Regions from separate parts of the Conexibacter stalactiti genome, predicted to be linked through region 1. Evidence: riboswitches for the same ligand, from Rfam matches in the RefSeq annotation. Region 1 holds a riboswitch; the other holds the start of a gene.
What was found. A riboswitch is a leader RNA that binds a small molecule or an ion and turns the genes downstream of it on or off. The one in region 1 is predicted to bind cyclic di-GMP.
Positions count from the first base shown of each region.

Region 2: linked by a shared signal. The riboswitch ahead of R7226_RS29115 (CAP domain-containing protein) and the one ahead of R7226_RS18595 (hypothetical protein) in region 1 are both predicted to bind cyclic di-GMP.

Region 1 covers NZ_JAWSTH010000053.1:20,968-40,816, reverse strand. Annotated here, with positions in the region: gene R7226_RS18610 (glycosyltransferase) at 1-1,142, shown strand, start outside; gene R7226_RS18605 (glycosyltransferase) at 1,139-2,299, shown strand; gene R7226_RS18600 (NAD-dependent epimerase/dehydratase family protein) at 2,339-3,304, opposite strand; cyclic di-GMP riboswitch class I at 3,603-3,677, shown strand; gene R7226_RS18595 (hypothetical protein) at 3,686-5,608, shown strand; gene R7226_RS18590 (glycosyltransferase family 4 protein) at 5,670-6,857, opposite strand; gene R7226_RS18585 (O-antigen ligase family protein) at 6,868-8,295, opposite strand; gene R7226_RS18580 (polysaccharide biosynthesis tyrosine autokinase) at 8,305-9,843, opposite strand; gene R7226_RS18575 (FkbM family methyltransferase) at 9,967-10,764, shown strand; gene R7226_RS18570 (glycoside hydrolase family 5 protein) at 10,793-11,908, opposite strand; gene R7226_RS18565 (glycosyltransferase) at 11,925-12,968, opposite strand; gene R7226_RS18560 (flippase) at 13,077-14,579, shown strand; gene R7226_RS18555 (GNAT family N-acetyltransferase) at 14,590-15,786, shown strand; gene R7226_RS18550 (50S ribosomal protein L11 methyltransferase) at 15,809-16,849, shown strand; gene R7226_RS18545 (glycosyltransferase family 4 protein) at 16,895-18,016, opposite strand; gene R7226_RS18540 (GNAT family N-acetyltransferase) at 18,037-19,158, shown strand; gene R7226_RS18535 (hypothetical protein) at 19,256-19,849, shown strand, end outside.
Region 2 covers NZ_JAWSTH010000143.1:5,686-12,794, reverse strand. Annotated here, with positions in the region: gene R7226_RS29135 (response regulator transcription factor) at 1-147, opposite strand, end outside; gene R7226_RS29130 (PKD domain-containing protein) at 313-2,496, shown strand; gene R7226_RS29125 (CAP domain-containing protein) at 2,746-3,411, shown strand; gene R7226_RS29120 (putative glycolipid-binding domain-containing protein) at 3,532-4,113, shown strand; cyclic di-GMP riboswitch class I at 4,211-4,296, shown strand; gene R7226_RS29115 (CAP domain-containing protein) at 4,348-4,914, shown strand; gene R7226_RS29110 (RecQ family ATP-dependent DNA helicase) at 4,982-7,109, opposite strand, start outside.

The DNA.
Region 1 (19,849 bases):
ACATCGTCTGCGTCGGCTTCGCCGACTGGGACACCGACTTGTGGACCAATCAGCACCACCTGATGTCGCGCCTGGCGCGCGACAACCGCGTGCTGTTCATCGAGTCGCTCGGGCTGCGTGCGCCGCAGATCGCCGGGCGCGACCTGAAGCGGATCGCGCGACGGCTGCGACGGGGCGTCGCGCCGCCGCGGCAGGCCGACGGGCTGCACGTGCTCTCGCCGCTGGTCGTGCCGCTGCACCGCTTCGGCGCCGTGCGCGCGCTCAACGCGCGGCTGCTGCCGTGGCTGGTGCGCCGTGCCGCCCGCAGACTCGGCTTCCAGCGGCCGATCCTGTGGGCGTACGTGCCGCAGGCCGAGGCGCTGCTCGACGCGCTCGACCCCGCGCTGGTCGTCTATCACTGCGTCGACGACATCGCCGCGCAGCCGGGGATCGACGGCGCCAGCTTCCGCGCCGCGGAGGAGCGCTTCGCGGGGCGCGCCGACCTCGTGCTGGCGAGCGCCCCAGCGCTGGCCGAGCGGATGCGGGCGCTCTCGCGCAACGTCCTCAACGCGCCCAACGTCGCCGACACGGCCGCCTTCGCGCAGGCGCTCGAGCCCGGCCCCGTCGACGCCCCGCTGGAACGGCTGCCGCAGCCGCGGATCGTCTTCACCGGCGCGGTCGTGGCGACCAAGCTCGACGTCGCGCTGCTGGTCGAGCTGGCGCGCAGCCGGCCGCAGTGGTCGTTCGCGCTCGTCGGGCCGGTCGGGGTCGGCGACCCGCGCACCGACGTCTCCGCCTTCGACGACGTCCCCAACATCCACCTGCTCGGCCAGCGCACCTACGCGCAGCTGCCCGCGGTCCTGCGCGGCGCCGACGCCGGCCTGATCCCGTACGCCATCAACGAGCTGACAGGGAGCGTCTTCCCGATGAAGGTCTACGAGTACCTGGCGGCTGGGCTGCCGGTCGTCGCGACGCCGCTGCCGGCGCTCGCCGACGTCGCCGAGGTCGCGACCGCGCGCGACGCCGCGGGTCTCGCGGAAGCCCTGGAGCGCGCGCTCGCCGACGACGGCGCGCAGGCGCGGGCCGAGCGCTCGCGCGCGGCCGCCGCCCACTCCTGGGAGGCGCGGCTGGCCGAGATCGGGGAGGCGGTGGCGGCGCTGTGAGCGACGTCCTCGTCACGACCCACACGCCGGTCCGCGAGTCCGGCCGCGCCGTGCGCACCTACGGCATCGCGCGCGCGCTCGCCGCGACCTCCGGCCGGCTGATGCTCGTCTACGCGCAGTTCGGCGCGGCCGAGCCCGACGCCGCCTTCCGCGCGATCCCCGGGATCGAGCTGCATCCGGTGCAGCCGTCGCGCGGCCTCGGGCGCGCGCTCGCGTACGCGCGTGCCCGCGCGCGCGGAGTTCCGAACGACTTCGCGCGCGGCGTCTCGCCTGAGCTGGTCGCGGCGGCCGAGCGGTTCGCCGCCCGCGAGGACGCCGCGCACGGCGGCGCGCGCGGCGACGGCGGCGCGCGGGCGCGCGTGATCGCCGACGGGCCGACGGCCGGCGCCGCGATGTTCCCGCTGCCGCGCGCGCGAACGCTCGTCTACAGCGCGTCGAACCTCGAATCGAGCTTCCGTCACACGCTCGACGCGCCCGGCGTCGGCAGCGAACAGGCGCTCGCGGCCTTCGAGCGCAGGCTGCTGCTGCGCGCCGACGAGACGTGGATGGTCAGCGAGGCCGACGAACGCGGCTCGCTGGAGCTGGCCCCGGCCGCGCGCGTGCGCGTCGTGCCCAACGTCGTCGACGTGGCGCGGATCGTGCCGGTGGAGCCGGCGCCGGCGGCGCGGCGGATCGTCTTCGTCGCCAACTTCGGCTACGAGCCCAACCGCAACGGCCTGCGCTTCCTGCTCGACGAGGTGCTGCCGCGGCTGTGGGAGCAGGTCCCCGAGGCGCGGCTGCGGCTGGTCGGCGCCGGCCTCGACGGTCCCGCCTCGCCCGACGAGCGCGTCGAGACGGTCGGCTTCGTCGACGACATCGCCGACGCCTACGCCGACGTCTCGGTCGCGGTCGTGCCGCTCCTGCAGGGCGGTGGCTCGCCGCTGAAGTTCGTCGAGGCGCTCGCCTACGGGCTGCCGATCGTCGCGACTGCTCACGCCGCCGCCGGGCTGGCGGTCCGCGACGGCGAGCACTGCCGCCTGGCCGATGGCGCGGAGGCGTTCGCGGCCGCGCTGGCCGCGCAGCTGCGCGACGGTGACGAGCAGCTGGGCCGGCGCGGCCGCGCGCTTGCCGAACAGCGCTACTCGATCGAGGCGATCGAGCCGCTCGTGTCGGCGTAGGCGGGCCTCAGCGCGCGGCGGCGGACGCCGGCGCGTCGTCTACGCGACGGCGGCCTGGAAGGCCAGCGTGCGCGAGAGCCCCGCGGCGAGGTCGACGCTCGGCTCCCAGCCGAGCGCGGCACGAGCGCGGGTCGCGTCGAGGCAGCTGCGCACCACCTCGCCGGCGCGCGCCGGCGCATGGACCGGCGCGAAGCCCTCGCCGCCGTCGAGCCCGCGGAAGGCGGCGACGAGGTCCAGCACCGAGGTCTCGACGCCGGTGGCGACGTTGAAGCAGCCGGTCACGTCGCCGTCGGCCGCCAGCAGGTTGGCCGCGACGACGTCCTCGACGTAGAGGTAGTCGCGCGTCTGCTCGCCGTCGCCGTAGATCGTCGGCGTGCGGCCGTGAGCGAAGGCGCCGCAGAAGATCGCGATCACGCCGCCCTCGCCGAGCGGGTCCTGACGCGGGCCGTAGACGTTGGAGTAGCGCAGCGCGACGGTCGAGAGGCCGTGCAGCCGCGCGAACAGCGCGCAATAGCCCTCACCGGAGAGCTTCGACTGGCCGTACGGGGAGAGCGGCAGCGCCGGCGCCTCCTCGGGCGTCGGGATCGTCTCCGCCTCGCCGTAGACGGCGCCGCCGGTCGCGGAGTAGACGACGCGGCCGACGCCAGCCGCATGCGCGGCGCTCAGCACGTTGACCGTCCCCTCGACGTTGACGCGCGCGTCGGCGGCGGGATCGTCGACGGAGCGGCGCACGTCGATCTGCGCGGCGAGGTGGAAAACGGCACGCGGACGCTCGCGCAGCAGCAGCTCTGAGACCGCCGCGGCGTCGGTGACGTCGATCTCGTGCAGCTCGGCACCCCGTTCGAGCGCCTCGGTGAGGTTGTCGCGGCGTCCGGTCGAGAGGTTGTCGAGCACGACGACGCGGTGGCCGCGCGCCAACAAGGAATCGACCAGATTGGAGCCGATGAAGCCGGCGCCGCCCGTCACGACGACGGCGGACTGCGGAGATGCGCTCGTTCCTGACACGGCCGCACAGGCTACCGCGTCATGCCGTCGCGGAATGCGCGCGATCCCCGACGGGACGGGCGAGAAGCAAAGTTCAGCAATCCAGTGCAAAAACGCTCGCGTTCGCTTGAAATCGCCCGCGGCGGAAATGACGACGACGGCGGAGGTGCCACTCGGGAGGTGCGGCTCACCGGACATGCGTCCAGAAGTGGCCATGCGCCTGATGTCTGACGCGGGTCGATCCGACGGTTACTGTGAGGCCGGACCGCACCACAGGTCGGAGCGGTCTTGCTCGGCTCGGAGTCGAGCAACGTGCACATCCCGATAAAGGCACCCCCACCGTGAGGTGGGTCCGCAAAGCCAGGGGTCTCAACGAGATCGCCCAGCTTCCGAAGGAGACCGATGCTCGCTTCCCCCATACGAGCGCGGCTGTCGCTGCGCTTGCTGCTCGTCGCCCTGCTGGCGATCTGCTGCTCGTCCGTCGTCGCTGCCCAGGCCTCCGCCGCGCAGACGTCCCCGGCGCTGCGCAAGGCGTCGAAGGCCTACAAGGTCGCTGACCGCGCCGTCGTCTCTGCTGCGAAGAAGACGAAGGCCTGCGAGCGCCGCAAGGGCGCCAAGAGCAGAGCCTGCGCCAAGCAGCGCGGCGCGCTGCAGAAGGCCGGCACCCGCCTCGCCAGAGCGCAGCGCAACCTCGCCAAGCTCGGCCGTCGCGCCAAGACCGCGGCCGCCACCGTCGCCGCCCCGACGATCACCGTCAGCGGCACGACGCTGAAGTGGAACGCCGTCGGCAGCACGAACTCCTACGTGTTCGTCACGAAGGTGCTCGGCACCGCCGACAAGTACAGCGTCGTCAGCGGCACCTCGATCACCCCGCCGGCCGTCCCCGGCAAGACCGTCCGCTACAGCGTCCGCGCCTCCGTCAACGGCAGCGCGTGGGCCAAGGAGGTCTCGGTCACGTACCCGTCGACACCGACGACTCCGACCGAGCCGACGACGCCGACGAACCCCACGACGCCGACGAACCCGACCACGCCGACGACCCCCAGCGTCGACACGAAGGCCGCCCCGGCCCTCTCGACGTCGGGCAACACCGTCCGCTGGAACAAGGTCGGCGACGTCGGCACGTACGTCTTCGTCAGCAAGGTCCCGGGCGCTGCCGACCAGTACTCGGCCGTCAGCGGAACCTCCACGACGCCCGCCGTCGTTCCCGGCAAGACCGTGCGCTACAGCGTGCGCACCGCCGTCGAGGGCAGCTCCTGGGCGCCGGAAGTTTCCATAACGTACCCTGCTGACAGCACCACCCCGACCAACCCGACGACGCCGACGAACCCGACCAACCCCACCACCCCGACGAACCCGACGACGCCGCCGACCAGCAACGGCAGCTTCTCGATGGGCCTCGTCGCCGGCTCGGCGCTGACCTACGAGTACGACTTCATCAAGAACCTCGGCGCCAAGACCGCGCGCCTGGAGTTCACGATCGGCACGTCTGCCTCGAGCATGCGCTCGACGATCGACCTGTACGCCCGCAACGGCATCCGTCCGCTCCTGCTGGCGAGCTTCTACGGCCGCATCCCGTCCAGCTCCGAGGCGCAGAACCTCGGCACCTGGGCCAAGGAGTTCGGCCCCAACGGGACCTTCTGGCAGGGCAAGAGCTACCCGACGTCCGTCCGCCCGACGGAGATCGAGTTCGGCAACGAGACGAGCTACTCGTACCAGTTCTCCGACACGTACGGCAAGGGCGGCTTCGGCCAGATCGCCTCCTACCAGCAGCGCGCGAAGGACTACGCGGTGCGCGCCAAGGAGGCCGCCCAGTCGATCAAGGCGGCCAACACCGGCATCGGCCTGATCGCGATCGGCGAGCCCTCGGGCGCCGGCAGCTACTGGGTCAACAACATGTTCGCCGCGGTCCCCGATCTCGGCAGCTACGTCTCCGGCTGGACGATCCACCCGTACGGTCCCGACTGGCAGACCCGTCTGGACCAGACGATCCAGTACACCGAGGCCAGAGGCTCCCCGAAGCTCCCGCTCTACATCACCGAGTGGGGCCTCGCGACCGACAACGGCCGCTGCCTCGACGACAACTACGGCTACGACAAGTGCATGACGTACTCGTCCGCCGCGTCGACGCTGCGCTCGACGATCAACAACATGAAGTCGCGCTACGGCAGCCGCCTGCGCGAGTTCTACCTCTACCAGGCGCACGATCAGCGTGCCAGCGGCGCGACCAGCGGCCGCGAGCACTACTTCGGCGCGCTGAAGGACAACAACACGGCGAAGGGCGACTACACCAACGAGGTCAAGTCGCTGCTGGCGGCCAACTAGGTCCCTCGAGCGGCGGGCACGCCCGCCGCTGCTTCACCGCAGGTCCAGGAACGCCGCTCCCTCACCGGGGCGGCGTTCTTGCGTTCGCGACCGTTTCGAACAGCCCCGCCAGCTCGTCGTGGAAGCGGCGCTCGGTGAAGTGGCCAGCAGTCTCGAGCCCGCCGGCCCGCAGCCGCTCGCGCAGCGCGTCGTCACCGGCCAGCCGCCGCACCTGCCGCGCCAGCTCCCCGGGCTGCTCGGGCCGGTGCAGCAGACAGTTCTCGCCGTCGCGCAGGTACTCGCCGGAGCCCCCGCGGCCGGTCGCGACGACCGGTCGGCCGATCCCCATCGCCTCCAGCGGCACCAGCCCCCACGGCTCCTCCCACACGACCGGGAAGAGGACGGCGTCGTGGGATGCGAAGAGGTCGGGCAGCTCGGCGCGGCCGCGCGGGCCGATCCAGTCGACGCGCGCGGCGACGCCGGCGCGCTGCGCGAGCGCTCTCAGCTCGCCGAGGAAGCCGGCCGGGCCGTCGCCCGCGACCGTCAGGCGCGCCTCGGGCAGCTCGGCGAGCGCCTGGATCGCGGTCCCGACCCCCTTGCGCGGGTCGATGCGGCCGATCGACAGCAGCCGGCCGCCCCACTCCGTCGGCGCGGGGCGCGGATCGAGGAACAGCTTGTCGATGCCCGGGTGGACGACCCGGCCCGGGCCGATCGGCGGCAGCCGCTCGAGCAGCGACCGCGAGATGAAGACGTACGTCGCCGCGTGGGCGTAGTCGATCCGCGTCGGCAGGCCGGTGAGGCGCTCGGCGACGCGCCCCAGCCGCGGCCGCGTCGCGAACTGGCGCAGCCACCCGTCGGTCGCCGGCGCGTACTCAGGCCAATCGTCCATCAAGACCGCGACGGCGGGGATCCCGGCGCGCCGCACCTGCTCGATCAGCGACAGCGAGAGGCCGCCCATCCCCCACCATGTGACCAGCTCGGGCTGCAGCGTGCGCAGGTGGTGGCGCAGCGTCGCCGCGTTGGCGCGCTCCAGCGCGAGGCGGCGCAGCGGACCGCGCCGCACGACGCCCTCCTCGTCCTCCCAGTAGGAGCGCAGCGTGCGGTGGACGTCGGGGTCGTCAGGGCCGCGACCGCCGGTGCGACGGTCGCTGACGAGCACGCGCACCTCGTGGCCGCGGGCGCGCAGATCCTCGACGACGCCGCGGTTGAGGATCTCGTAGCCGCCGGCGAAATGCGGCGGATAGAGATTGCCGATCGAGAGCACCCGCACGGCGGGCAGCCTATCCCTCGCCGCGCCCGCGCAGCGGCTGCGCGAACAGCGCCAGCAGCCCGAGCTGGAGCCCGAAGAGAATGCTGAAGCGCGTGTCGACGCCGGTGAACGACGCGGTCGTCTCCATCACCGCCAGCCCGATCACCGCCGCGAACGAGGCGAGCCCGAACCAGCGCGGCACCGGCGTCTCGTTGCGCCGCCAGCTGCGCCACGCAAGCAGCAGCGCGCTCAGCAGCAGCGCGACGTAGGCGACCGCTCCGAGAATCCCCAGCTTCAGCCACCACCACAACGCCGCGAAGTGGACGTAGTCGCGCCCCCCTTCGTGCTCCAGCGGCAGCGCCCGCGCGCGGGCTCTCCACGGCACCTCGACGCCGAGCCCGGTGATCGGATGGTCGCGCAGCTCCTCGACGACGTTGGCCCGCTCATCCAGGCGGTAGCGGTCCTCCTTGTTCGCCTGGAGTCTGGCCGGCGCCAACGACTCGACGCGTCTGGCCAGGGGCGTCTGGGCCTGAAAGCCGACCGAGCCGAGCACCCACACCGCCGCGGCGACGAGCAGGCCGACTGGCAGCAGCATTCGCCGGCCGCTCGGCGTGGTCGCCAGCAGCAGCACCAGCACCAGCCCGAGCACCGCCGCGATCCAGAACGAGCGGCGGTAGGAGAGCACCAGCGAGGCGATCAGCAGCGGCAGCCCCAGCAGCGCCCACGTCGGCAGTCTCGTGCGGCCCAGCAGCGCCGCGATCAGCCCCAGCAGCGCGACGAGCACGAGCCAGTTGGCGGTCGGCTCGTAGTAGGTCATCGTCGTCTCGCCCTCGATCTGCGTCCCGCCGCCGGAGGCGACCAGCAGCACGCCGAGGATCGCCTTCACGATCGCGAGCGCGAGCAGCCCGACGACGAGCTTGGTCGCCTGCTCGCGGTCAAGTCCGAGGTTGACGACGAGCGTCGCCAGCAGCAGCACGAGGAAGGGGATGCGCAACGCCAGCAGCGCGTCTCTGGGCCCGACCCCGACGCCCGTCGCGGTCACGACGCCGGCCGCCATCGCCAGCAGCGCGAGCCCGAACGGCAGCGCCAGCGCCGCCGGCAGCCGCAGCGGCCGGCGGCTGCGCGCGGCGTCGACTAGCACCGCCATCGCGGCGACCGCGACCAACAGGTCGAGCGGCGTCAGCGACGCGAAGACCTGCTCGTAGAGACGCTGGCCGGGCGCGTCGGAGGCCGGTCCCTCCAGCAAGATCGTCACGGCGCCGACGGTCGCGACCGCGGCGACCGGCCGCAGCAGCAGCAGGACGGCGCCGACGAGCAGCAGCGGCGCACCGACGCCGACGAGTCCGAATCTGCGCGCGCCGACGAGCGCGATCGCGCCGGCCGCGATCGTGATGCCGGCCGCCAGCAGCCCGGACTGGATGCTCGCTGCGGAACGAATCTGAGGGCGTCGCGCGGCCATGCGCGAGGGTTACGGCCGGGTGCGGCGCCCCCGCGACGCTCTCTTCTCGCGCGCCGGCTCGAAGACCGCCTGGCCGGGGCCGGCGGCGGCGTAGGCGGAGCGGCCGCCGTCGCGGATGCCGGTGACGACGATGCCGACCGGCTGCAGCACGTGGCGGGCGAGCGTGCCGGCGGCGCGGCGGACGTCGTCGCGCGTCGTGTGACCGGCGCGCGCGACGATGATCGTGCCGTCGATCGCGGGGTTGTTGAGCAGCACTTGCGCGTCGGCGACCGGGTTCAGCGGCGGCGCGTCGACGATCACCGTGCCCTCGCTGTGGGCCAGCTCCTCCAGCAGCTCGGCGACGTTCGGCGCGCCGAGCAGCTCGGAGGGGTTGGGCGGCAGCTGGCCGGCGGGCAGCACGGCGAGGTTCGGCAGGTCGTGCAGCGGCCGCACGAGCGCGTCCTGAAGGTCCTCCTGGCCGGTCAGCACGCTCGTGACGCCCTCGCGCGGGTCGAGCCCGAAGCGCTTCGCGAGCGTCGGGCGGCGCAGGTCGAACTCGACGAGCGCGACGTTGCGGCCGGTCAGCGCGATCGCATGCGCCAACTCGACGGCGACGGTCGTCTTGCCCTCGGCCGAGATCGCGCTCGTCACCAGCAGCGTGTCGAGCTCACGCGTGACCGCGGCGAAGTCGAGCGCGCTGCGCAGGATCCGATACGGCTCCAGCTGCGCGTCGCGGACGGCGCCGCGGTGGGGCTTGAAGCTGTCCTGCGGCACGGCCGCCAGCGCCGGCAGGCGGTACTCGCGCTCGAGCTCCTCGATCGAGGTGACGCGGCGGTCGAGCGACTCCAGCAGGAAGACGATCGCGAGCGCCAGCGCGAGGCCGAGGATCGCGCCGAGCACGAGCGTGCGCGGCAGGCTGGAGCCCGACGGCGAGCCCGGCGGGCTGGCGCGGCCGATCACCTGCGAGCCGCTGGTCGCGACCGCGCGCAGGCCGTTGAGGCGCTGCAGCGACTGCTCGAGCGTGGCGCGATCGGGCGAGTTGACCGGCAGCGCGTCGATCTGCGTCTGCAGGTCTCTCTCGGCGGCGTCGATCGCCGACAGCTGCGACGCCGTCTCGAACTCGATGTACTGATCTGCGAACGAGTTGGCCAGCTTCGCCGAGTAGACCGCGTCGCTGGTGCTGGCGGTGATGTCGAGCACGTTCGCGTTCGGCGCCGCCTCGACGTCGATCGCGCTCAGCAGCGTCTGCGGGTCGGCCGGCGATCTCAGCTCTCTTCTGACCAGCTCGGCGACCTGCGAGGAGGATGCGACGAGCACGTTCGTGGCGGCGTCGCGCTCGGGATCGCCGCTGCCGCGGCTGACCTGCAGCGCCGCGTCAGGCAGGGAAGAGACGTCGAACGCGACGTTCGCGGTCGCCTCGTAGCTCTTCGTCGTGCTGGCGTAGCGGGCGCCGGCGGCCGCCATGCAGACGATCACGACGCCGACGACGATCAGCCAGCGGCGACGCAGCACGCGCAGCGCCGTCGCGAGCGTGTCGCGCTCGTCGCGACCGCTCTCGGTCTCGGCCAAGGGGGAGGCTGCTTCAGCCATTGCGACCAAGCGAGGAAGGGCGACGCATCCGGAAATCGTACGCGGTCGACCGGCCGGCCGGTAGCGATGCGCCGGACGCCTGTACTACCATCCGCCGCCATCATGGGCTCTCCGATCGAATCCGGCCTCTCCGCCGTCAAGCGCGGGGCGCGCGCCGCCGTCATCCGCAGCGGCCGTGAGGAGCAGGCGCGCGAGTTCGTCGCGAGAGTGCGCGAGGCGCGCTCGGCGTTCGATCCCGCCTGGCGACGCGAGCTGCGCGACGAGCACGCGATGCACCTGCTGCTGTCGTCGCTGCTGCGGACGAACTCCAACGCGATCGACGTCGGCGCCAACGAGGGCGCCACGCTGGAGACGATCGTCAAGGTCGCGCCGCTGGGCAGACACATCGCCTACGAGCCGATCCCCGGCCTCAACGCCGACCTCGTCGCGCGCTTTCCCGGCGTCGACGTGCGCAGAGCGGCCGCGTCCGACGCCGCCGGCGAGGCCGAGTTCACGCACGTCCTCAACGCGCCGGCCTACAGCGGCCTGCGCCGCCGCGCCGACCTGCCGGCCGACGCGCAGGAGGTCGAGCGGATCCCCGTCAAGCTGGAGAAGCTCGACGACGCGCTGCCGGATGGCTACGTCCCGTCGCTGATCAAGATCGACGTCGAGGGCGCGGAGCTGCTGGTGATGCGCGGCGCCGCCGAGACGCTCACGCGCCACAAGCCGTACGTGCTGTTCGAGCACGGCATGGGCGGCGCCGACCTGTACGGCTCCAAGCCGGGCGAGCTGTGGGACCTGCTCGACGGCGCCGGCCTGCGGATCTTCGACTTCGAGGGCACCGGCCCGTACACGCGCGACGGCTTCGAGGCGGTCTTCCCGGAGCCGATCTGGAACTTCGTGGCCGTCCCGGCCACCTAGCGCGAACCGAACCCGCCCGCGCGCGGCGCTATCGCGACGCGGCCTGCGCCGCCGCCCGCACGATCGACCACGCCGGCTTGCGCGAGCCGTTGGTGCGCAGCAGCCCGTAGTGGGCCTCGCGGTCGCTCTCGGCGCGGTTGGGGAAGTCGCGCAGGTGATAGACGAACAGCGCCCGCACCCGCCGTGCGTACGTCGTGCGGACCTGCGTGAAGGCGAGCGCGAGCCGGCGTGCCTGCTCGTGCTCGTCGACGCAGTCGGGGCGCCGGTCGCAGGTGCTCCAGCCCAGCTCGGTGATCCACAGCGGCTGGCGCGAGGCGCCGCGCGCGGCCAGCTCGTCGGCGATCGTGCCGACGCGGGCGAAGCGGAACGGCGGCGAGGTGTCGTCCTCCTCGCCGGGCGCGAAGAAGCTGTAGGGATGGACGGCGAAGCCGTCGACGCTGGCGAGCAGCCCGGGGTCGTCAGCCATCAGCGCGTCGAGCCAGTCGGCGCGCGTGCCGTCGGGCGTCTCGTAGACGAGGTCGGCCGCCATCAGCCATCTGACGCGCGGATTGGCGCCGCGGCCCGCCGTCAGCGCCGACCGCACCATCCGGCCGTAGCGCGCCGGGTCGACGCCGCCGACTGAGAACGCCTCCAGGTACGGCTCGTTCCACAGCTCGAACCAGACCGGGGCCAGGCGCGCGTCGAGCCGCGGGTGGGCGCGCCAGAAGCTGCCGCCGGGGCCGTAGCGGGCGGCAGCGCGCGCGGCGAAGGCGCCGAAGTCGTCGGGGTTTGCCGGCAGCGAGAGATCGTCGCCGGCCGCCCAGCGGGGCGAGCCGAGCAGCAGCGGCAGCACGCGCAGACCGCGCCGCGCGGCGGAGACGAACAGCTCGTCGGTCCGCTGCCAGCGGCGTGCGCCGCGCCACGGCTCGACCATGTTCCACGGCAGCTCCTCGCGGATCCAGCGAACCCCGGCGGTGCGCACGCGCGCCTGCTCGGCGGCGCGGTGGTTGCCACGCACGCCGAGCGAGTTGGCGACGAGGCCGACGTTCAGCGGCGGCGCGCTCGCCGGCACCGCCGGCAGCACGACCGGTGCCGGGGCGCGGCCGTCGCCGCCGATGCTGCCGGCGATGAACGCCAAAGCTCCGAGCACGAGTGCGGCGAGCACGACGCGACCCACCCGCTCAGGCGACCATGCGCCGGTAGAGGTCGAGCACCGGCGCAGCGGCCGGCGCCGGCGCGTGGTGCTCGACGAAGGTGCGGTAGGCGGCCTCCCCGGCGGCGCGGCGCACCTGCACGTCGTCGAGCAGCGTCACGGCCGCGCCGGCCAGACGCGCGTCGTCGGTCTCGACGGTCAGCCCGCCGCGGCCCATGACCCCCTCCGCGCCGTCGGGCGTCGTCACGACCGGGAGGCCGAGCGCGAGCGCCTCCAGCACCTTGATCTTCGCGCCGCTGCCGCGACCGAGCGGGTACAGCAGCAGCCCCAGCCCGCGCAGGAAGTCGGTCGCCGAGTCGACGCGTCCGCACCACTCGATGCCGGGCAGGTCCGGCAGGTGCGCGAAGGTCTCGCGCACCATCCCGTGGCCGGCGAGACGCAGGCGCGCGCCGGGCCGGTCACGCAGCACGAGCGGCCAGACGTCGCGCAGCAGCCGTTCGACGGCGTTGGCGGTCGGCGGCCACTCGGCCGTCCCGATCAAGCCCGCGACCGGCTGCTCCAGCGGCGCGCGCCCCTCGTAGTGCCGCGGATCGAGCGCGAGCGGGCCGACGGCGATGTGGGTGCCGGCGGGAGCGCGGTGGCGGAAGTCGCGCGCGACCTCGTCGGAGCTGGCAAGCAGCCAGTCGGCCTGGCGGAAGACGCGCCGCTCGGCGCGGCGCAGCTCGATCGCGGTCTTGCCGTTCGCCGTCCACGGCCTGCCGATGTCGCGGTCGCGCTTGGAGTCGCAGTCGATCTGGGCCAGCGCCGGACGGTCGATCCGCGGGATCAGCGTCGCGCTCTGGAGGCCGACGCAGTGGACGACGTCGGCCTCGCGCGCGAGCTGCCGCACGCGGCCGAGGAAGGGCGTATGCGCGAACAGGTCGTGCGGCTTTATGAACCGCTGCGCGCGCGTGCGCAGCAGCGACGGGTGCTCGAACTGCATGACCTCCACCGGCAGATCGGCCGGTGGGGCGTCGTCGACGACGTCGCGCGTCTCCGCGACGAGCGCCTGACAGTCGACGCCAAGCTCCAAGAGACCGCGAAGCAGACCGATCGCGCAGCGTTCGGCAGCTCCTCCCTCGGCCCGGAGCGAAAAGGGCAGGACGACGAGAGTGCGCAAGGGTGCGAGAGTATTCCACACATGATCGGTCAGCTTCGAGCGCTCCCGCGGCGCCTGCTGCACGGGGGCGCTGCCGGAGAGGCCGGTGCTGCCGGCGGCCAGCGCATCGCCTCCAACGTCGTCATCCAGCTGATCGCACGGGGCATCTCGATGCCGATCAGCGTCATCACCGTGTCGCTCGCGGCACGCACGCTCGACCCCGACGGCTTCGGCGTCTGGAGCGCCGTCGGCGCCTACGTCGGGATCTTCGCGGCGCTGACCGACCTCGGCTTCACGACGGTCGCGATGCAGAAGATGTCGGCCGAGCCCGAGCGCGAGGCCGAGTGGCTGGGCGCGCTCGCCGGCGCGCGCGGGATGCTGTCGCTGATCGCGGCGATCATCTGCGCCGCCTCGATCCCGATCTTCCTCGACAACCACCGCGACGGCCACCTGGTCGGCTGGATCCTCTGCTTCACGATCTTCTCGACCGGCGCCAACGCGCTGATGGCGGTCTTCCAGTCGCGCCTGCGCTCCGGGCTCGCGCTCTCCTTCAGCGTGCTGCAGAGCTTCATCTGGCTCGGCGTCTGCCTCGCCTTCTATCTCACCGGCGCGACCGTCGTGGCGTTCGCGATCGCCTACGTCGTGGTGCTTGCGATCATCTCCGGGCTGCAGATCTGGACGACGCGCCGCTACGCGCACATCGCCTGGCGCGAGGGTCGCAAGCTGTGGGGCCAGCTCAGCCGCACGGCGATCCCGCTCGGGATCGCGAGCGTGCTGATCACCGTCTACTACCAGATCGACGCCGTCCTGCTGCTGCAGATCTCAGGCCCCGACGAGGCCGGCATCTACGGTGCCGCCTACCGCTTCCTCACGCCGCTGATGTTCCTGCCGGCGGCGCTGATGTCGTCGTTCTTCCCAGTGCTGTCGGCCGTCCACCGCAGCGATCCCGCGCGCGTGCGGCGGCTGGTGCAGATCTGCGCCGACTACATGGCGGTGATCTCGCTGCCGATCCTCGCCGTCACCGTCGCGCTCTCGGACGAGATCGTCGAGCTGCTGTACGGGCCGGAGTTCGCGCGCACCGCCGGCTTGCTGCCGATTCTGATGATCGCCTTCGTCTCGATCTGTTACGGCACGATGGCCGGCTTCCTCGCGCCGCTGCTGAACCTGCACTGGCGGCTGGCGCTCTACTCGGGCATCGGCGCGCTCGCCAACGTCGGCCTCAACCTGCTGCTGATCCCCGCGCACGGCGCCTACGGCTCGGCGTGGGCGACCGTCTCGACCGAGTGGCTGACGATGGTGCTGATGCTCGGCACGGCGCTGCTCGCGCTGCGGCTGCCGATCGTCCCATGGCGGATCGCGCGTGTCGTCGCGGTCACCGCGGTGATGGTCGGCGCGATGGAGCTGACCGCCTTCCTCGGGCTCTTCCCGGCCGGGCTGATCGGCCTGCTCGTCTACGTCGGCGGCCTCTTCGCGCTGCGCGTCGTCAAGCTCGACGAGCTGCGCTCGCTGCGCGGCTCTGCCCCGGCCGACGACGCCGTCGCGTAGGGTGCCAGGGGTGTCTGGCCTCGAGAGAGCGGCACGCGAGTCCGGTCAGCTCGACGCAGAGCTGCTCACCGACGACGCCGCGCTCGACGCGCTGACGGCGGAGTGGGACGCGCTCGCGGTCGCGATGCGGATGCCGCTCGCCGCCCCGGGCTGGGTGCTGGCGGAGTGGCGCAACCTGCGCGCACCGGAGACGGTGCCGCGCGTCGTCGCCGTGCGCGAGAAGGGCGCGCTCGTCGGACTCGTGCCGTTCTGCACCGAGCAGCCGCCGCGCGGCCGCGTCGACTACCGCCTGCTGACCGGCGCGACGCCGGAGATCAGCCCGCTCGCCGTCCCCGGGCGCGAGTGGGAGGTCGCGGCCGCCGCCGCGGGCGTGCTCGCCGAGGCGACGCCGCGCCCGGACGCGATCGCGCTGGAGGGGATGCCGGTCGCAACGCAGTGGCCGACCGCGCTGCGCCTGCAGTGGCCCGGCCGCGTCCGCCCCGTGCTGCGCCAGTACTGGGTCCAGGGCCGGCCGACCGTCTCGCTCGCGGCCGGCTCGTTCGACGCCTGGCTCGCCTCCAAGAGCTCGAACTTCCGCGGCCAGATGCGGCGGATGCGACGCGACTTCGCCAGAGCCGGCGGGATCTCGCGCGCCGCGACCCAGGAGACGCTCGCCGACGACGTCGCCAGCTTCCTGAGACTGCACCTCGGCCGCTGGGAGGGGCGCGGCTCGTCGAGCCTCTCGGACGTCGCCAGCCAGCAGGAGCTGTTCGTGCAGGTCGGGCGCGAGCTGCTCGACAGCGGTCGCTTCCGCCTGCGGGTGCTGGAGCTCGACGGCGAGCCGATCTCGGCGCAGCTGTTCGGCGAGGCCGGCGGCGAGGTCGTCTACTGCAACGGCGGCTGGGACGAGCGCCACGCGCGCCTGCGTCCCGCGATGCTGGGGATCCTCGACGCGCTGGAGGAGTGCTTCGAGCGCGGCGACCAGCGCCTCAACCTCGGTCCCGGCGAGCAGCCGTACAAGCTGCGCTTCGCCGACGGCAGCGACCCGGTCGCCTGGAGCCTGTTGCTGCTGCCCGGCCGGCGGCTGCCGCTGACCCTCGCGCGCGTGGCGCCGATGGTCGCCTCGCGCGAGCTGCGCGACTTCGCCAAGCGCGTGCTCGACGACGAGCAGAGCGACCGCCTGCGCGACCTGCGCAGACGGATATCGCGCGCCTCGTCGGACGCCTGACGACGCGCTACGATCCGGCGCCATGGCGCCGACACGGACGAACGACCACGCGGCCAGAGCGAAGGCGGCCGCGCGCAGCCTGCTCGGCAAGACCTACGAGGCGGCGGCGCGCAACGACCGCGTCCGCAGACTCGTCTACTCGCTGCGCAACCGCAACCTCTTCGGCGGGATGGCTCAGCACGACCACATGCTGGGCGACCCGATCCGCGTCGACACCTACCACGCCGCGATCGAGAAGCACGTCAGAGACGGCGACGTCGTCGTCGACCTCGGCACCGGCTCGGGCGTGCTCGCCTTCTTCTCCGCGCGCGCCGGCGCCAGACAGGTGCACGCGATCGAGCACGGCCCGATGGCCGACGCGGCCGAGGCGGTCGCCGCCGACAACGACATCGACAACGTCCAGCTGCACCGCATGCACAGCAGCGAGTTCGAGCTGCCGGAGAAGGTCGACGTGATCGTCCACGAGCAGATCGGCGAGGCGCTGTTCGACGAGCGCGTCGTCGAGAACGTCGGCGAGCTGCGCGACAGAGTGCTCAAGCCGGGCGGCCTGATCCTGCCCGCGAGACTGGCGCTCTACATCGAGCCGGTGCAGGTCAGAGACGGCGCGCGGCGTCCGTACGCGTGGCAGCAGAGACTGCACGGGATCGACTTCCGCGCGCTCGAGCCGTTCGCGCGCAGAGAGCCGCAGTCCTACCACTACACCGTGCTGCGGCCCTTCCCGTTCGAGCAGTTCCTGACGGCGACCGAGGCGGTCGTCTCGGTCGACCTGCACACCGCCACGACCGCCGACCTGCCGCAGCAGATCTCGTGGCGGCGGAAGGTCGTCAGCGACGGGGTCCTCGACGGCTTCGTCGTCTACTTCACCGCCGCCTTCGACGACGAGCTTGCGATCAGCTCCAGCCCGGCCGACCCGTACACGCACTGGGGCGGGCCGCTGCTGCGCGTCGAGAGCCGGCCGGTCAGAGCCGGCGACGAACTGGAGTTCGCGCTGGCGGCGAAGGAGCTGTCGGCGCCGTCGACGTGGGAGTGGACGGTCACCGTCCACCCCGCCGGCGGCGAGTAGGCCGGCAACCGTCCGGGCGCGGCGCGACGAGCGCCGCGCGTCCGGCTAGGACCGCAGCCCGAAGGCGCGCTCGACGGCCTGCAGCGTCCGCTCGGGATCGTGCGAGGCGCGCATCTCGGCGCGGCCGGTCGTGCCTTCGCGGCGGCGCCGCTCTGGATCGTCGCGGTACTCCGCGAGCGCCGCCGCGAGCGCGGCGGGGTCGTGCGAGGGCGAGACGATCGTGCCGCCACCGGGCGGGATCAGGCCGAGCGCTCCCTCTGGGTCGGTCGCGATCACCGGCACCCCGACGAGCTGCGCCATCACGATCACGCGCGGCGCGCCCTCGGTCGGGCTGGGCGCGAAGACGAGCGCGTCACAGGCCGACAGGAACGCCTCGACGTGGCCGCGCACGTTCGGCGCGAAGCGGACGCGGTCGCCGAACGGCGCGGCGCGCTCGCGCAGCGCCGGCTCCTGGTCGCCCTCGCCCGCGAGCACCATCAGCACGTCGCCGTCGAGGTGCTCCATCGCGTCGATCACGACGTCGTTGCGCTTGCGGACCTGGAAGCGCGAGATGCAGCCGAAGACCGTCGTCTGCTCGCCGGCGCCCCACTCCGCGCGCAGCCGCTCGCGCGCGGCGGCGTCGAACTCGACCTCGTCGACGTCGACGAGGTTCGGCACCACGACGACCTTCTCGGCCGGCACGCCGGCGTCGATCACCGTCTGCCGCGTCCCCTCGGAGACGGCCATGATCGCGCGCGCTCGCCGCGCGGCCAGCGCGTACAGCCGGCGCGGGATCCCGCTGCGCAGGTTCGGCGGCACCGGCCCCCACTCGGCCCACACGATCTCGCCGGTCAGCCGTCTCGGCAGCAGCGCGACGAGCAGCTGCTCCTTCTTGAAGTGGACGAAGGTGACGCCGACGGGTCCCGCGGCGCGCAGCGCTCGCGCGATCCGCCACAGCGTGCGCGGCGTCTCCAGCGCGACGCGGCGGATGCTGCGGCGCGACAGCTTCGGGCCGAGGTCGATCGCCTGCACCGGCACCTGCGTCTTGGCCGCGATGTCCGGCACGTTCGTCAGCAGGAGCACGTCGTGGCCGCGTTGGCGCAGCGCTTCGAGCAGATCGGCGTTGGCGTACTCGGCGCCGCCGCGCTCGCTCGTGGTCTGGAGGGAGACGATGCGATTCGCGGACACGCGCCGGCATACTATCCGGAGTGCTCAGCACCCAGGTGATCGACGACCCGGCCGCGCTCGCGCCCCATCTCGAAGCCTGGGACGCGTTGGCGGTCGCGCACGGGCGGCCCTTCTGCGCGCCGGCGTGGATGCTCGCGTGGTGGCGCGAGGGACGCACGGGCGAGACGCGGCTGCGCGTCGTGCTGGTCCACGACGACGGCGAGCTGGTCGCCGTCGCGCCCTTCTTCGCCCAGGTCGGCCGCTTCGGCCTCGCCGAGTACCGCCTGCTGGCCGCCGGCTTCTCGCACCGCATCGGCGTGCTCGCGCGCGCCGGCACCGAGCAGGCCGTCGCGCGCCCGCTGGCGCAGGCGCTCGAGACGCTCGACCCGCCGCCGGCCGCGGTCGTCTTCGAGGGGGTCGATCGCGACGACCCGTGGCCGGCGCTGCTGCGCGCCGCGTGGCCGGGCCGCCTGAAGCCCCAGCAGCGCCGCGACGTCGAGATGGAGGCGCCGTGGATCGAGGTCGGCGGCGACTTCGACGGCTGGTTCGCGCGCCGTGGCAAGGGCTACCGCAAGCAAACGCGCCGGGCTGACAGACGGCTCACCGAGGAGCAGGTTCAGACGCGCGTCACGCGCGAGCCGGCGGCCGTCGAGACGTTGATGCGGCTCCACCACCAGCGTTGGGACGAGCAGGGCGGCTCGGCCGTCCCCGCCGAGTCGGGCCGCATCATCGCCGAGGCGACCAGCGCGCTGCCCGACGAGCGCATCGGCGTCGTGCTGCTGGAGGCGCCGACGGGGCCGATCGGCGCCGAGCTGGCGCTGCGCGCCGGTGACACGATGGCCTTCTGGAGCGGCGGCTTCGATCCCGCCTGGGCGCACGTGTGGCCCGGCAACAAGGCGATGCTCGTCGCGCTGGAGCAGGGCGCCGCCGACGGGGTCCTGCACGGCGACCTCGGCGGTGGCACCAGCGAGTACAAGCAGCGACTGGCCGACAGCGACCGCCCGCTGCTGTGGTGCACGCTCTATCCGCGCGGCCGCCAGTGGCCGGCGATCCGCCTGTGGCGTGCGCCCAAGCACCTGCGCTACGCGGCGCGCGAGGCGGTCCGCCGCATGCCGCCGACGCGCCAAGAGCAGATCCGGCGCCTCGTGCGCCGGGCGCGTTGACGCTCTTTTTCCTGCTCCACGGGGTTTTCGAGCAATGGCGCAGCCGCTGACGCTGCCCTAGACTCCCGCCGCCAAACCCCGGATGTCCGATCAGATGATGAGCGCCCCCGCTGCCCCTCCGCCGGTCCCCTGGCCCCACGTGGTCGTGCTGGAACCGCACAGCGCGGGTCTGGCGGTCACGCGCCGCATGGTCGCGCGCGGGGGACGCGTGACGGTCGTGACGGAGCCGGGCCACTCGTGGGAGACGCGCAGCCGCGGCGTCGAGTCGGTCGTCGAGCCGTTCGACGGCGGCGCCGGCTGGCTGGCGGCGCTGCGCAGCATCGCGACGAGCAGCGGCGAGACGGTCGTGCTGCCCGCGACCGACCGCGGCAGCGAGCTGCTCGTCAAGGCGCGCGACGAGCTGCCGGCCAACCTGCTCGCGTTCGAGCGTGCGCGCGGCAGCAGCCACCTCGCGCTGATGGACAAGCAGACGGCTGACGCGATCGCGCGCCGCGCCGGCGTCAACGTGCCGTGGACGACGAGCATCCACGACGCCGCCGAGCTCGAGGCGGCGCTCGCGCAGGCGCCGTGGCCGTGCGTCGTGAAGCCGATCCTGTCGCACGAGTGGCGGATGAGGTACGGGGAGGAGCGCACCTTCCTGGTGGAGGAGGCCGCGAAGGCGCGCGAGCTGCTCGCCCAGCCGCTCGCCGAC
Region 2 (7,109 bases), on a different contig from region 1:
CGCCACATCGGGAGCGAGCGCGGCGACTTCAGGCACGATCCGGTCGGCGCTCGCGACCTGCGCGACGACCTCCATTCCCGCGTCGTTCAGCAGCCGCGCGAGGCCGGCGCTGAGCAGCACCTCGTCGTCGGCGATCAGCACGCGCAGCGCGGTCACGCCGCACACGATACGAGCCGGCACGCGCGACGACGGCCGCTGACACCGAGGCGCAAGCCGTCTGCGCGACGAGGGATTTCGCGTACTCCCGCGTTCCCCATGCTGACCACGTGCTGGCGCATCGGCGCGCACGTTGCCTACTCTGTGTCTCTGACGATGCGCCGCGCACTGCTCCCCCACCGCCGCTCGCACGCCGACGGCCCGCGTCGTCGCGGCGCGCTCGCGCTCGTCCTGGCGAGCGGCGTGCTCACGCTGCTCGCGCCGGCCGCGCCGGCCGCCGACTGGGTCGATCCGGCTCCCGTGGCGTCGGTGCCGACCGACGGCAACGGCCCGGTCATCGGCCTCGACGGAGACGGCGACGCGATCGCGGCGTGGACCAGCGGGGAGCTCGGCGAGCAGAGACTGCTGACCGCCACCCGCCCGGCCGGCGGCGCCTGGAGCGCGTCGCAGACGCTCGCCGAGGCACCCGTCGTGGAGCGGCCGTCGCTCGACGTCGCCGCCGACGGCGACGCGCTGCTGGCGTGGAGCGAGGGCAACGGCGTCGACTCGTATGAGACCCGCGTCGCCGCCTACGACGCGGGCACGTGGGAGACACCGCACGACTTCCCGCTCGTCGGTCAGCCGGCGACGCAGCTGGAGCTGCGCGCGAACGAGGCCGGCACGGCGATCGTCGCGTGGCTCGAGGTCGATCCCGATTCCGGCACCGTGTCGGTGCGCGCGGCGCACGGCAGCGCCAGCGGCTGGTCGGCCGCCGAGACGGTCTCCGAGCCCGCCGACTTCACCGTGCGCGACGAGGCGCCGCCGCGCGTGCGGATCGCCGACGACGGCAGCGGCGCGGTCGCGTGGACGGCGGCGAAGCTCGTCGACGAACGCTGGCGCGTGCAGGAGAGCCGGCTCGTCGCCGGCGACTGGAGCGGCGACGAGGACATCGACGGCTTCGTCTCCGACGACGCGCTGACCGCCGTGGAGCTGGCCGGCGACGGCGACGGCAATGCCGTCGCGGCGTGGTTCACGGTCGGTGCGACGAGATTGATGGGCGCGATCCTGCGCAACGGCACGTGGACGGTCGCCGACCTCAGCGACGACGTCGTCTCGGCCTGCGTGCCGATCGGCGCGGTCGGCCAGGACGAGGACGGCGGCCCCTCGACCGTCGTCTGGAACGAGGCCTCGAGCGGCGATCTGGTGACGCGGCGCTGGGAGGACGGCAGCTGGCAGGCAGACCCGCAGAGCCTCTTCACGCCGGCGCCGGCAGAGGTCGTGACGGGCGTGCGGCTGAACGGCTCACGCGCGGCGTGGGCGATCAACGACTTCGACGCCGACCAGCACGCGGTCCTCACCGCCGGCCGCGACGCGAGCGGCTGGCTGACTCCCCACACGCTCGCGACCGCTCCGGTCGGCGTCGCATTGTCGGCACCCACGCTCGCCCGCTCGGCGAACGGGGACCAGCTCGCGGCATGGCGTTCCTCCGATCTCGACGGCAGCGGCGCGATCACCGCCGCCGGCTTCCAGGTGACCGCCCCGCGGCTCACCGGGCCAGTGGTGCCGGCGACGGGGACGGTCGGCGTCGCCGCCGCGTTCTCCGCCACAGCCGTTTCGACCTTCGCCCCGACGCCTCAGCTGACCTGGAACTTCGGCGACAGCAGCGCGCCGGTCGCCGGCACGGCGGTCTCGCACACCTACGCCGTCGCCGGGACCTACAGCGTGAGCGTCACGGCGACCGACCAGTTCGGCGCCAGAACGACGGCCGGCAGCACGATCGTCGTCGCGCCCGCGGACGATCCGGACAGAAGAAGAGAGGAGCCGGACCCGGATCCGAACAGAAGAAGAGAGGATCCGCCGGTCGTCGATCCGCCGGTCGTCAATCCGCCTGTGGTCGATCCGCCGGTCGTCAATCCGCCTGTGGTCGATCCGCCGGTCGTGAGACCGGGCGCGCTGGTCGCGCCGCAGCCGGTCGTCAAGGGCCGCACGTTGCGGGTCGCCCGCCGCGCGCGCGGCGTGACGCTGACGCTGCTCAACCGCAACGCCGTCGCGCTGCGCGGCAGCGCGAAGCTGGTGCAGCTGTCGGGCCCGGGGGTCAACGGCCGCCGCGCCCGCACGATCGCGACGCAGCGCAAGGTGGCGCTGGCCGCCGGCAGACGGCAGGCGACGAAGCTGACGATCCCGGCGGCCGTGCTGCGCCAGCTGCGCGCGACCCCGCGCCGCAGCGTGGCGGTGCGGCTGGAGCTGAGCCTGCGCGCGCCCGACGGGCGCACCGTGACGACGAGGCTCGCCTACAAGCTCGTCGCCGACGGCGCGACGACGGCGCCGAAGGCCCGCCGCATCGCCCGCATCGCCTGCTGAGCCGGCGCATCGTCGCGCGGCCTTCCGCCGCAGCGCCCTGCCGAGCCGTCGCACCATCGCGTCCCGGCGCGTCGCGCCACCGTCGCCCGCGTGCGGCCACAGAACGGTCACATCAGGCCCGCTGGCGCTGGCTAGGGTCGTGCCGTGGTCGTGTCGACGCACGCGCCCGGGGTCGCGGCGCGTCCGTCCGGGCCGATCGCGGGATCTCCCGGTTTCCCCTCTGCCCGCGCACGGCCGAGACTGCGCCGCGTGCCATCGATCCGTCCTCTCCCGCGGTGTGCGCCAGCGCTGCTGCTGGCTGCGTTCCTGCTGCTGCCGGCGCCTGCGGGGGCGACGGTGCCTACCGGGGCGACGGCACCCGCCGGGGCGACGGCACCCGCCGGGGCGACGGCGCCCGCCGGGCCCGTCGGCGCGGCCGTCGCTGCGGCGTCCGCCGCCCAGCGCGAATGCGCGGACGCGCGGCTCTCCCCGATCGACGATCCCGAGCGCGCAACGGCGGCCGTCCTCTGTCTGCTCAACCGCGAACGGACCGCGCGCGGCCTGCCCTCGCTGCGCAGCGACCCCGCGCTCGTTCGCGCCGCTCGCGGCCATTCGGGCGACATGGTGCGGCGGCGATTCTTCTCCCACACCTCGCCCGGCGAGATCACGTTCGCCGACCGGATCCGCCGCGCGCGCTACAGCCCTGGAACGGCCGCGAAGCTCGGCGAGAACCTCGCCTGGGGGATGGGCGACCCGGCGCTGCCGATCGTCGTCGTGCGCGGCTGGATGCACAGTCCCGAGCATCGCGCGAACGTGCTCGACCGCCGCTTCCGCGCGATCGGGATCGGGATAGCCCGCGGCGTCCCCGTCGCCACCGCCTCCTCCGCCGCCGCGCGCAGCGGCGCGACGTACACGACGGACTTCGGTTCGCGCTGAGCGCGCCGCGCCGCGCCACTCGCTGCCCGCGCCCGTCCGCTGCCGCCCGCTCGCTGCCGGCGCCCGCTCGCTGCCGCCCGCCCGCCCCGGCCCTGGGATGATCGTCCGATGGTGCGGCGGATGGTGTTGTGGCGCGGACTCGAGGAGTGGACGGCCGAGTCGGCGCGGGTCGAGATCGGCGCGGACGGCCTGCGCGCGACCGGCACGCAGCTCGGCGACTTCCAGGTGCCGTATCGGCTCGACTACGCGCTCGACGCGACCGGCCCGGGCTTCGTGACGCGGCATCTGCGGGTCGCGGCGGCCGGCGAGGGCTGGCGCCGTTCGGTCGACCTGCTGCGCGGCGAGGACGGCGGTTGGCGCTGCTCGGCCGAGGCGGAGGGGGCGGTCGCGCTCGCCGCGCCCGGCCTGCCGGAGGATGCGCCGCTCGACGCGGCCACGTTGGACTGCGACCTCGGCCTCTGCCCGCTGACGAACCTGATGCCCGTGCGCCGTCACCTGCTCGATCGCGAGCCCGGTGAGCGGAACTTCACGATGGCCTGGGTGTCGGTACCCGACCTCGCGATCCACGTCGACGAGCAGCGCTACGAGCACGTGCGGACGGGCGTCGTCCGCTTCAGCCAGCCGTCCGGTTTCAGCGCCGAGCTGGAGCTCGACGAAGACGGCCTCGTGGTCGTCTATCCGGGCATCGCGCGTCGCGTGTGAGCGGCGCCCAGCGACCTCTGAGCGCGGTCCAGAAACGCGGACAGGCGCGTCAGCGCTAGACACGGCGGGTATCGTCGGTGTCGAAACCGCAGCTCGCCACTCGAAAAGGCAAACCGCTCGTGAGAGCGGGACGCAAAGCCACGGGACTCCAGGTCAGACCAAGGAGCCAGCCGGGTTGCCGAACGAACGAGGCATTCGAGCCAGGTGCGGGCGCTCGAATGCCAAGGAGTTGCGTTGCAACGCTTCACCGGGATCCGCATCCCTGTCGCGGCCGCCGTGTTGGCCGCGGTCGTCGCCCTCCTCTGCGCTGCTGCCGGCGCGAACGCCGCGTCGAGCTGCGCGAACGTCCACACGACCCCCGCCGAGAACGCGACCGCCGCGCACGACGCGACGCTCTGCCTGCTCAACCGCGAGCGCGCCGCTCACGGGCTGCGTCCGCTGCATGCCAACGACGCGCTGGCTCGCGCCGCCCGGGGTCACTCGTCCGACATGGTCGCTCGCCGCTTCTTCGACCACACGGCTCCGGGCAACGTCACCTTCGTCGAGCGCATCAAGCGGGCTCGCTACGCGCCGCGCGGCGGCTGGGCCGTCGGCGAGAACCTGGCCTGGGGCAGCGGCAGCCTGGCGGAGCCGATCACGATCGTCCGCAGCTGGATGCGCAGTCCCGGCCACCGCGCCAACATCCTCAACGGCCGCTTCCGCGCGATCGGCATCGGCATCGCGCGCGGCATCCCCGTCAACGCCTCGGCCGCGGTCGCCCGCTCCGGCGCGACGTACACGACCGACTTCGGCTCGCGCTGAAAACAGGCCGGGGCGCGTCGCCCCGGCCGCCGATCGCGTGCCGCTGTGCGAGTTCGCCAGCGTCGCCTCAGACGAGCGTCGCAAGCGCCAGCGGCACGATCGCGTCGGCCCCGGCCTTGCGCAGCTGGCCGCCGGTCATCGCGAGCGTGAAGCCGGACAGCCGGCGGTCGTCGACCAGCACCCCGGTCCCGGGCGGCGGCGGCACGACCACGGTGAAGGCGCCGCGGACGTTCGCCGCCTGCTGTGCGGCGTTCGCCATCTCCCGCTGCGGCGGACGCTCCTCACGCCGCTGAAGCAGACGCACGTGCGGCACGCCGAGCTGTCGCGCGACCGCCTCGGCGAGCTGCTCGACCACGCCGCCGTAGCGCACTGACGGCACGCTCGTGACCCAGTCCGCCCGCGCGCCGGCCCCGGTGCCGCTGCGCAGCGCGTCGGCGAGCGCGACCGCGACCTCGTCGTCGAGCCGCCCGGCGGTGAGCCCGCGCTCGATCGCCGGCCACCAACCGCCGTCGCCGAACCGCGCCAGCGCCCAGCCCGGTTCGACGAGCGCGCCCGGCGGGATCTTGCGCATCGTCCCGCCCGGGTCTGGCGCCATCTTGCGCTGCTCCAGCACGATCGGCCGCGAGCGCAGGTGGCGCTGCGCCTGTTCGACCAGCCGCGGCGCCGGCGGCGTCCCGTAGCGCGGGCCGGCGCAGACCGAGCAGCGACCGCAGTCGGCCGGCGCCGGGTCGTCCAGCTCCTCCTGGAGCGCGCGCATCAGGCAGCGGCCGTCGGTGCCGAACGACGCCATCGCCTCCTGCTCAGCGCGGCGCAACGCGGTGATCTGCGCGTAGCGCTCCCCGTCGTACTCCCAGTCGCTTCCCGGGACCGCATGCCAGCGCGTGCCGTCGCGCCTCACCGCGCCCTCGACGTCGAGGATCTTCAACATCGCCTCGATCCGCCCGGCCCCGAGGTTGACGACGGCCATCAGCTCGCGGCTCGTCCGCCCCTGCCCCTCCGCGGCCGCCTGCGACAGCTCCGCGAGCACTGCCGTGACCTTCTCCTGCGCCGGAAATGCCTGCTCGATGAAGAAGTCCTGGATGCGCCTGTCCTCGCTGCCGCGCAGCAGCACCACCTCGGCGCTCTCGACGCCGCGCCCCGCACGACCGACCTGCTGGTAGTACGAGACGACCGAGCCAGGTGCCTGGTAGTGCACGACGAACTCGAGGTCGGCCTTGTCGTAGCCCATGCCGAGCGCGCTGGTCGCGACGAGCGCCTTCAGCTCATTGCGCAGCAGCTTCTCCTCCGCGGCGATCCGCTGCTCGGTCTCCTGCTCGCCGCTGTAGGCGAGCGCTGAGATCCCGTTCGCGGTCAGGAACGACGCGACCTGCTCCGCGTCGCGCTTCGTCAGCGTGTAGACGATTCCGGAGCCGGGCAGCTCCGGCAGTCGCTCGACCAGCCAAGCGAGCCGCTCCGCCGGACGCGGCAGCTCGAGCGCTTCCAGCCGCAGCGAGCTGCGCCCGAGCGGTCCGCGGTAGGAGCGCAGCGGCTCGGCGGCGTCCGCGCTGCCCGCGGCACCCGCGCCGGTCGCTGGGCCGGCCGCGACGCCCGCGCCGGTTCCCGCTCCGAGCTGTTCGAGCACGTCGGCGACGACGCGGTCGTTCGCCGTCGCGGTCGTGCCGAGCACGGAGACGCCCTCCGGCAGTGCCGCGAGCATGTCCTTGACGCGCCGGTAGTCGGGCCGGAAGTCGTGCCCCCAGTCGGAGATGCAGTGCGCCTCGTCGATCACGAGCAATCCCACCGAGGCGGCGAACAGCGGCAGCATCTCGTCGCGGAAGCGCGGGTTGTTGAGCCGCTCTGGCGAGATCAGCAGGAGGTCGATCTCGTCACGCGCGAGTCCGTCGCGGATGTCGTCCCACGCGTCGCGGTTGGTCGAGTTGATCGTCTGGGCACGCAGACCGAGCCGCTGCGCCCCGGCGATCTGATTGCGCATCAGCGCCAGCAGCGGCGAGACGATCAGCGTCGGCCCCGCGCCCTGCGCGCGCAGCAGCGCGGTCGCGACGAAGTAGACGGCCGACTTGCCCCAGCCGGTGCGCTGCACGCACAGCACGCGCGCGCGATCGGCGACGACGTCGTGGATCGCTTCGAGCTGACCGTCGCGGAACTGGGCGGCGGGATCGCCGGTGAGCGCGCGGAGCCGGTCGAGCGTCTGCGCG